DNA from 4 places in the Microcystis aeruginosa FD4 genome. Region 3 is predicted to be linked to each of the others. Evidence: predicted binding sites of a transcription regulator. Region 3 holds the regulator's gene; each other region holds the start of a gene.
What was found. The regulator NtcA, encoded in region 3, controls nitrogen genes in cyanobacteria. The targets are predictions, from matches to a motif close to TTTGTANCNNNNGNTACAAA.
Positions count from the first base shown of each region.

Region 1: a site for NtcA is predicted at 1,512-1,531, ahead of GQR42_RS04020 (ferredoxin--nitrite reductase). Genes of this name have one in related genera too.
Region 2: a site for NtcA is predicted at 1,381-1,400, ahead of GQR42_RS17040 (DUF3155 domain-containing protein). Genes of this name have one in related genera too.
Region 4: a site for NtcA is predicted at 1,477-1,496, ahead of pirA (arginine synthesis PII-interacting regulator PirA). Genes of this name have one in related genera too.

Region 1 is NZ_CP046973.1:777,110-779,314, forward strand. It holds gene GQR42_RS04020 (ferredoxin--nitrite reductase) at 1-1,340, opposite strand, end outside; gene GQR42_RS04025 (hypothetical protein) at 1,547-1,816, shown strand; partial or broken gene trpD (anthranilate phosphoribosyltransferase) at 1,813-2,205, opposite strand, start outside.
Region 2 is NZ_CP046973.1:3,397,440-3,399,644, reverse strand. It holds gene GQR42_RS17045 (S8 family serine peptidase) at 1-891, shown strand, start outside; gene GQR42_RS17040 (DUF3155 domain-containing protein) at 1,039-1,353, opposite strand; gene GQR42_RS17035 (GAF domain-containing sensor histidine kinase) at 1,742-2,205, shown strand, end outside.
Region 3 is NZ_CP046973.1:3,501,265-3,503,469, reverse strand. It holds gene fabI (enoyl-ACP reductase FabI) at 1-370, opposite strand, end outside; gene ntcA (global nitrogen regulator NtcA) at 585-1,262, shown strand; gene GQR42_RS17525 (DUF3084 domain-containing protein) at 1,270-2,205, shown strand, end outside.
Region 4 is NZ_CP046973.1:151,834-154,038, forward strand. It holds gene GQR42_RS00730 (PP2C family serine/threonine-protein phosphatase) at 1-92, opposite strand, end outside; gene GQR42_RS28150 (hypothetical protein) at 226-390, shown strand; gene GQR42_RS00740 (GNAT family N-acetyltransferase) at 487-942, opposite strand; gene GQR42_RS27310 (hypothetical protein) at 935-1,099, opposite strand; gene pirA (arginine synthesis PII-interacting regulator PirA) at 1,251-1,412, opposite strand; gene GQR42_RS00745 (SAM hydrolase/SAM-dependent halogenase family protein) at 1,547-2,205, shown strand, end outside.

The sequences.
Region 1 (2,205 bases), 2.7 Mb from region 3:
TGGGGTTGTCCGCAGGAGTTAGGGCAACCGGTCCAATGGATACGCACACCCCGGGGGATATTTAATTGGGCATCTAACTGACTAATCAAGTCCACAGCCTTATTTTTGGTTTCAATCAGGGCAAAATTGCAGAATTGCGCCCCCGTACAGGAAACGAGCGCTCGTTGTAAAGGAGTGGGATTGGGGGTAAACTTAGCCAGTAAAGGCTCGGTTAAAAGAGTCGCAATATTTTCAGCCGCTATATTGGGAATAATCACGTTTTGTTCCACGGTTAAACGCAATTCTCCGCTGCCATACACTTCGGCAATCCGGGCCAAATCGAACATATCATCGGCAAATAGACGACCAACGGGAACACAAAGACCGATATAGCTCAATCCCTCTTGTTTTTGGGGAAAAACTCCTAAATGATCTCGTTTTTCCCAGTCAATAGCGTCTTTTTCGGCTGCCGTTGCCAAAGGATAACCTAAGTGATTAGCCACCCGCGTGCGGAATTCCTCAATTCCCCACTCATCAATTAACCACATTAAACGGGATTTTTGACGGTTGGAGCGCAATCCGTTGTCGCGGTAAACTTCCAAAATTCCTCGGCATAAATCCACCACTTCCTGATTCGGTCTCACCCAAACATTCATAGGAATTGCCGCTTCACAGCGTTTAGCCGAGAAAAAGCCACCTACCACTACATTAAAACCTAATTCTCCCTCTTTATAGGCAGGAACAAAGGCAATATCGTTAATTTCCGCATGAACGGAGTTATCTCGTCCCCCCTCGATGGCAATATTAAATTTGCGGGGCAGATTAGTAAATTGATAATTACCTTGACCGCAGTTGGTAATCATATCTTGGACTTTTTGGACTAATTCCCTGGTGTCAATTAATTCATCCCCGTCTAGTCCTGCCATGGGTGAACCGGTAATATTTCTGACATTATCCATGCCCGATTGTACCGAAGTCATACCCACGGATTTTAGTCGTTGGAAAATATCAGGAATATCTTCGATACGAATACCGCGTAATTGTAAGTTTTGACGAGTAGTAATATCGGCATTGCCATCATCGCCGTAACGCTGCACGATTTCCCCTAAAACGCGCATTTGCTCACTGCTAATAATGCCGTTAGGAACCCGCAAACGCATCATGAATTTGCCCGGGGTGACGGGACGATAAAAAACCCCCACCCATTTTAAGCGATGTTCTAAATCGGTTTTATCCATCGCTTCCCAACCAATTTGGGCAAAATGATCCAGTTCATCTTTAATGGCTAATCCGTCTTTTTCGGCTTTAAATTTCTCGAATTTATTGAGAGTTGTTCCATCTTTTTCAGGTGCTTGTACCACGAATCTATCTCCTTCTGGTTTGTGGGTGCAATTGTTCTAGTTGGTGCGGGTTAGAAATGAAGAAATCGGAATTTAACAATAAGTATTCTTTAAAATACCGTCGTCATTAGCAAAAATTTAGTAATTTACCTAGTCTCTATTTGTTATTTAATTCTTTTTAACTTGGATAATTTTGTATTGCTTGTAACAGAAATCCGTTAACCATCGTGTTTAGGGATTTATATCATGCAGTAAGTGCATTAAGGTGGGCTGTGGGGTGTGGGGTGTGGGGTGTGGGGTGTGGGGTGTGGGGAAGTGGGGAAGTGGGGAAGTGGGGTGTGGGGTGTGGGGTGTGGGGAAGTGGGGAAGTGGGGAAGTGGGGTGTGGGGTGTGGGGTGTGGGGTGTGGGGTGTGGGGTGTGGGGAGATGGGGGAATAAATAAAAATAATCTCCTGTCTCCTGTCTCGGAGTCTCCTGTCTCCTGTGAATTGTCCTAAGCGAGGAACTTAACCAACTCCTCTAATTTTTGCCAAGCTAACCCACTGGCTAAAATCTCGCGTGCGAGGGCGAAACCAGCAGCATGATCGCCAAAAGTGACCTTTTCTGCCACCTGTAGGGCAAGAGCGGCATTAATCGCCACAGCATCCCGTTGAGCGGGCGTTCCCCCCCCTTGCAGGACATTTTTGAGGATTTCGGCATTTTCTGGCACTTCCCCGCCTTTAAGGGCATTTAAACTGGCTCTGGGGATAGAAATTGACAAGGGGTCGATCGCCCCAGAAATCACCTCGCCATTATTTAATAAAGCCATATCGGTCAGATCTCCTAACCCCACCTCGTCGAGTTTTTCCCGGCCGTGAACAATAATTGCCTTTGGGGTTCCCATTTC
Region 2 (2,205 bases), 100 kb from region 3:
GCCTTGAATCAAAGTCCTTTTGCCGATGTTCCCACTTTTGGTGGTGCTAATGACTGGGGGGTTAACTTAGTTAATGCTCCCGAAGCGTGGGCAAGAGGTTATACAGGACAAGGAGTCATCGTTGCTGTACTAGATACAGGAGTTGACCGCAATCATGCCGACTTAGCGGCCAATATTTGGACGAATGCGGGCGAAATTGCCAATGATGGTCTTGATAACGATGGCAACGGTTACGTTGATGACGTTTATGGCTGGAACTTTGCCAATGGCAATAATAACACTTTAGATGTTAACGGCCATGGTAGCCATGTGGCGGGAACCATTGCTGCTGGTAATAATGGTTTCGGGGCCACTGGTGTGGCCTACAATGCCAGAATTATGCCGGTGAAAGTTTTGAGCGATTCTGGTAGTGGCAGCTATAGTGGCGTTGCCCAAGGCATTCGCTATGCGGTAGATAACGGTGCTGATGTGATTAATATGAGTTTGGGAGGTGGTAGCACTAACAGTGAGGTTCAAGCAGCCCTCCAGTATGCCAGCAGTCGCAGTGTTATCGTGGTTATGGCCGCCGGTAATGGGGGGGCAGCTCAACCCGGTTATCCCGCTGTCAATGCCACCTCTTGGGGTCTTGCCGTCGGTGCTGTTAATAGTTCTAACCAGATGGCTTCCTTCTCCAATCGTGCTGGTTCCAATTCTTCGATGCGGTATGTCACCGCCCCTGGTGTACAAGTGTATTCTACTCTCCCTAATGGTGGCTATGGTTTCTTGAGTGGAACCTCCATGGCAGCACCTCATGTGGCCGGAGTGGTGGCCTTAATGTTGAATGCCAATCCTAATCTGACCGATGCTCAAGTGCGTCAAATTATTACGGCCACAGCAGGTAATGTCGCCTAAAACTCGGCTGCTTTTCAGCCTCAGATTTCTTATCTTCAGCCATCAGCGAAAAGCTGATGGCTGATTCCCAGATCTCAGACAAAAAAAACTCGTTTACTTTTTCGCAAACGAGTTCACTTTCCATGATATGATTAATAGTCCTTTCGGTTACTTAGCAACTGCTACTGGTGCTTTGACGGGTTGGGGCTGCAGGTCGCGCAAACTGGGGAAAAGGAAGTGGTTTTCCTCCACATATTGCGCTCCAAACAGTCCTTTTTCAGCCCAGAAATAGCGATCAGTTGTATGCTCGTTACGCTTGACAATCAATAAAGCTGGTGGGCTAATGCCTATAGCTTGAATATACTTACGCGCCGCAGTTACGGGTTTATCCTCGCCACTTTCAATACTATACTGGGGTACAAGTTCAAGTATCTTACGTCCTTCTTGACGACGGCGACTTTTACGTTTCCGTTTTCTGGCCAACCCAATTACCTCCTGTTTTGGCTAATCGTTGTAATGATAGTTACAAAAGCCGTAGTGATTATATCCCTTCTAGACCAAGAAATCAAGTGTCTCTCACAAACCCAATTACAGACAAGTTTGACTAGAAGCTAGACTGAGACTATGTTTAAGTTTTTCTGACAAAAACACACCCCCAAATACCGATACAAAACTTATTATTCTTAAACTTTTTTTAATATATACCGTGATCCACCCCTAAAATAGTGACCAAACCCTTGTCCTAATTGCTTTTTGCTGGCTGCCCTCGACCCAAGAGGATGGTCATTCTCTCCTATGTACACTGGGAAACAAAACTCGCAACCCTAGCTGTATCTGGGTTTTCTAATTTTTTACTTTTTACTTTCTTGGTATGCTCTTCTCCTCCCCCTCCCGGACGCCCCTTAGTGATGATTTTATTGCCCTTTGTCAAGTGCAGATGGAACTTTTGCGGGAGCAAATGGAAGCTGACAGAAGTGCGGTTTATTTAACCGAACCTTTATCGAGTAATTTAATCCCAGTCGTTGTTTATCCGCCTTTTAATCCCCCTTCTCCCCAAAAAAAGCGGCTTTCCTTACAACCGGGGCAACCGGCGGCAGACTTGTTAACTGCGGTTAAGTTAGAAGATTTGTCCCACCTCTGGGGTAATCAGGAGAGCGTCAGCAGTCATCGCTTGTTTTTACCCTTAATGTATGAAGAGGGCATGATCGGATTATTGGTGACAACCAGAGAAAAACGACCTTGGCAAAGCTGGGAATTAACCCAGATGGAAAAAATCACCCAAACCCTCGCTTTAGCCTGTGTACTTGATCGCCAATTGGGGGAAGAACGTTATTA
Region 3 (2,205 bases):
AAGTGCTAATATCTAGGGATTTAGTGAAAGCTTCCCGGGGGATAGCGGTAAAATCCCCCGTTAAACCCTCTTTATCGGCAAAAGCGAGACAGTGAATCAAAATATCCAGTTTGCCCCATTTTTCCGCCACTGTAGCGAAAGTATCTTCTACCTGTTGGTCATTTTGGACATCGCAGGGGAGATAAAAAGCGGGATTAAGTTCATCGGCCAATTCTCGCACCTTTTTCTCAAAGCGGCCTTTTTCGTCGGGGAGATAGGTGACACCGATATTTGCACCAGCTTGATGGAGTTGTTGGGCAATTCCCCAAGCGATCGAGCGATTATTGGCAATTCCTGTCACTAGGGCGTTTTTTCCCGTTAAATCTAACATAGTTCTCGTTTCTCTTACAAAAATCTCCCCAATAGCCGACCCCAGCGAGATTCGGTATAATAGGGATACAGATAAGGGGGCAGCAATGATCACCCCTTCCCCATTGTCTGGCAAAAAGCGCCCAAAACTTTTCCCAGTTTAGGCAGCGGTTATGTTTAATAGAGGTGACACTCGTTGCATAATAAAAACAATTTTCCCCTTTTTTGGATGTGAGATGGACTTATCATTAATACAAGATAAACCCCTAGCAGATGTGTTCCGTCGAATCGGCAGCGGCAATTTCCCCCCGGTGGTGGAGTTGTTCGAGCGTGGCAAAACTATCTTTTTCCCCGGAGATCCCGCTGAAAGAGTCTATTTTTTGCTGAAAGGAGCCGTTAAGTTGTCGCGAGTCTATGAAGCGGGAGAAGAAATTACCGTGGCTCTACTGCGGGAAAATAGCGTCTTTGGTGTGCTATCCTTACTGACTGGTCAGCGATCGGATCGTTTTTATCATGCCGTGGCTTTTACTCCGGTAGAATTACTCTCGGCCCCGATCGAGCAGGTAGAAAGATCCCTCCGCAATAATCCCGATTTATCAATGTTGATGTTGCAGGGGTTGTCCTCGCGGATTCTGCAAACGGAAATGATGATCGAAACCTTAGCTCACCGGGATATGGGTTCACGTTTGGTCAGTTTTTTATTAATTCTCTGTCGTGATTTTGGGGTTCCCACCACCGATGGCATCCGGGTGGATCTAAAATTGTCTCACCAAGCGATCGCCGAAGCGATCGGTTCTACTCGCGTCACTGTCACCCGTTTATTGGGAGAGCTGCGGGATCAGGAAATGGTCTCAATTTACAAGAAGAAAATTACCGTCCATAATCCCGTCGCTCTCAGTCAACAATTTACCTAAATTCTGGATGACTAGCGCTTATATTTTAGTTTTGGCCATCGTGGTTTTAGGTGGTCTGATAGCGGCGGTTGGCGATCGCATAGGTAGCCGTATCGGTAAGAAAAGGATGCGTTTATTTAATCTGCGTCCGAAACAAACCGCAACTTTAATGACGATTGTAACGGGAATTTTGATCGCTGGCTCGACTTTAATTGTCTTGTTTGCTTCTAGTAAATCCCTGCGTCAAGGGGTTTTTGAACTGGATCGCCTTTTAAATGAACGTCGTGCCGCTATTAAGGATTTGGAAAGTCAGGTAAGAAAAACCACCGAACAAAAAAATCAGGTGGAAAAGGCTTTAAAAACGGCTAAAAGTGAACAGATAGCCGTGCAGAAACGTCTAGAGGTTCTTAACAAAAATTATCAAGCTTCTCGTCAACGTTTGCGATTAGTTTCGGGACAGTTGGAAAAGTTTCGGAAGGAAGTGGCTAATTTAAATAATGAACGAGTTATTTTAACTAATCAAAAGGCACAGTTAACTGGTCAACGGGATCAATTGTCCCAACAAAAATCAATTCTTTCTAGTCAGATAAATCAACTACAAACCACCGTTCAAGCTAGAGATAAAGAGTTAGCTAATCAACAAAAGTTATTAACAACCAGACAAGCGCGACTTCAACAGTTGGAAACTCAACAAAAAACCCTACAGCTAGAAATTGATCGCCGGGATCAACGTATTGGAGAACTCGATCGATCGATTGTGGATAAAAATTTGGCTTTGGAACAGCGCGAGGGAAAATTAAAAGATTTAGAAACCCAAATGGCTTTTCTTAAGCGGGAAGTGGAAGTTTTAGAACAATACTATCAAACCTATCAAGAATTGCGGGAAAAACAAATCGCTATTTTCCGGGGACAGGTGTTATCTTTCGGAGCTTTTCGTATTGTCGATCCCCAAGCTATTGTCGCT
Region 4 (2,205 bases), 2.1 Mb from region 3:
GGAGTACCGCATTTTTCACAGAATCTATTAGTGAGAGCGTTCGGGGATAGACAGGTTAGGTTTTGACATTGGAGGGTTATCACGGAATCCATGAAAACTGCTGACTCCTAAAGCGCGATTAGTGTAGGTTAATAAAATAGGGTGTTTTTACCCACGTTGACTGCTAGTCTATTCCAGTGTTTCCTAAATTTTAACCTTTGTCGCTCGCTCGAGAATAATGAGGGTTTGCGGCAAAAAGTTTTTCCTGGGTGTGGGGTGTGGGGTGTGGGGTGTGGGGTGTGGGGTGTGGGGTGTGGGGTGTGGGGTGTGGGGAAGTGGGGAAGTGGGGAAGTGGGGAAGTGGGGGGACCACTTCGTGCGCGTTGCGGGGGGAAGTGGAGCATTTGGATGAAATTTCCCTAAACCCCTAAATCCCTATCACCCCAAAACCCTATCACCCCAAAACCCTATCACCCCAAAACCCTATCACCCTATCTCCTGACAGTTTCTAAATATTTTTCCACATCAGCAAAGAGCGAGTTTGAAAGCCGAGATTTTGGTAGAGATTGAGAGCATTGTCGTTATTGATGAAGACTTGTAAACCGATGCGGGTTTGTCCGCGACTTTTTGCCCAATCCTTAGCTCGATCGATTAGTGCGCTGGCGATACCTTGGCGACGATGCTGGGGAGCGACGTAAATTAGGAAAATATGACCATAGCGATCGCCTGTCACCTGATCGACGGCACTCCCCATCCAGAGACAAGCGATCGCCGTTTGTTGTGCTTCGACGATCCACAGGGGAGTATCGAGGCAAAAAAACTGTCTGACTGTATCAGCTAGATGGGAGAGGTTTTTTTGTTCGGGAAAAAATTCTTCATAGGTGCGGGTGAGAAAATTAATGAGTAGATAGCGATCGCCCATTTTTCCCAGTCGCAGCTGATAATCTTCGGGAAGGTTAACCATGCCAAGGATAAGAGAAAATCATGCCTAGGGATGGCTCAATCGGAGCGGGTGCCGCTAAATCTGCCGGTAAAAAAATCCGGATGCCGGTGGCAACCAGAGCAACTAAAAACACGAAGATAGTCAGGAGCGGGGCGATATATTGCCGAAAAAAAGCCATAATTATTTGATCTCTACACTGCTGTTCTTTCTATTTTAGGGATTGCCAGTGGAGATATCAGCAATTAAAAAAAAATTCGCCCAAAAAAAAGTGATCGGCATACCGATCACTAGAAACCGACAACTAGACTATGACTAAACACCGATTAAATCTAACGAAGGTGCAAATAGGCCGCCTCTGCTTCTAATTGACGCACTAAAGCTTCATTTCCCTGCGCTCTAGCTACTTCCAGTCGGTGTTGTAAATTTCTGCGGAGTGTTTCCCTATGAGCGACGGCGGCTTGTGTTAGGACTTGCTGACGATTTTTGTTCATGATGGACAGACTTTTGAGCGACTTAACTTACCTTATATCTAAATCATAACATTCTCCTTGGTAAACTGTATCTTTAGCTACTGAATTTAGCGTTAAGATTTATTAAAGCTGTTGGCAACCATAGTGACAAGTCGATGACGGAACAGGCAATAATAACCCTTACTAGCGATTTTGGACTACGGGACGGTTATGTGGGCATGATCAAGGGAGTAATCGCGGGAATTGCCCCCCATGCTCGCACGATCGATCTGAATCATCAAATTTCGCCCCAAGACCTTTACGCTGGTCGTTTTATCCTCCTGAATGCCTATCAATATTTTCCCCAAGGCACTATTCATCTGGCAGTTATAGATCCAGGGGTAGGAAGCAAAAGACGTGGGGTAGGGATTCGTTTTGCCGGTGGTTATTTAGTCGGGCCAGATAATGGTTTATTTAGTGGCATTTTAAGTCAATCTCCCGCTATATCTGCCGTTAATCTCAATAATTCTTCCTATTGGCGCACCCCTAACCCTAGCACTACTTTTCACGGTCGTGATATTTTTGCTGCTGTGGCCGCTTATTTGTCCCGGGGAGTACCCCTAGAAATGTTAGGTGAGATTATTGATCCCGATAGCTTGCAACAATTAGCGATCGCTGTTCCGCAGATCGAGGAAGATAAAATCAGGGGTCAAATTCAATATATTGACATTTTTGGCAATTTAATCAGCAATATTCCCGATTATCTCCTAGAGGGAAAAAATTGGTCAGTGCAGTTGGGGCCAAAAATTATCCCCGCAAAAAACACCTATAGTGA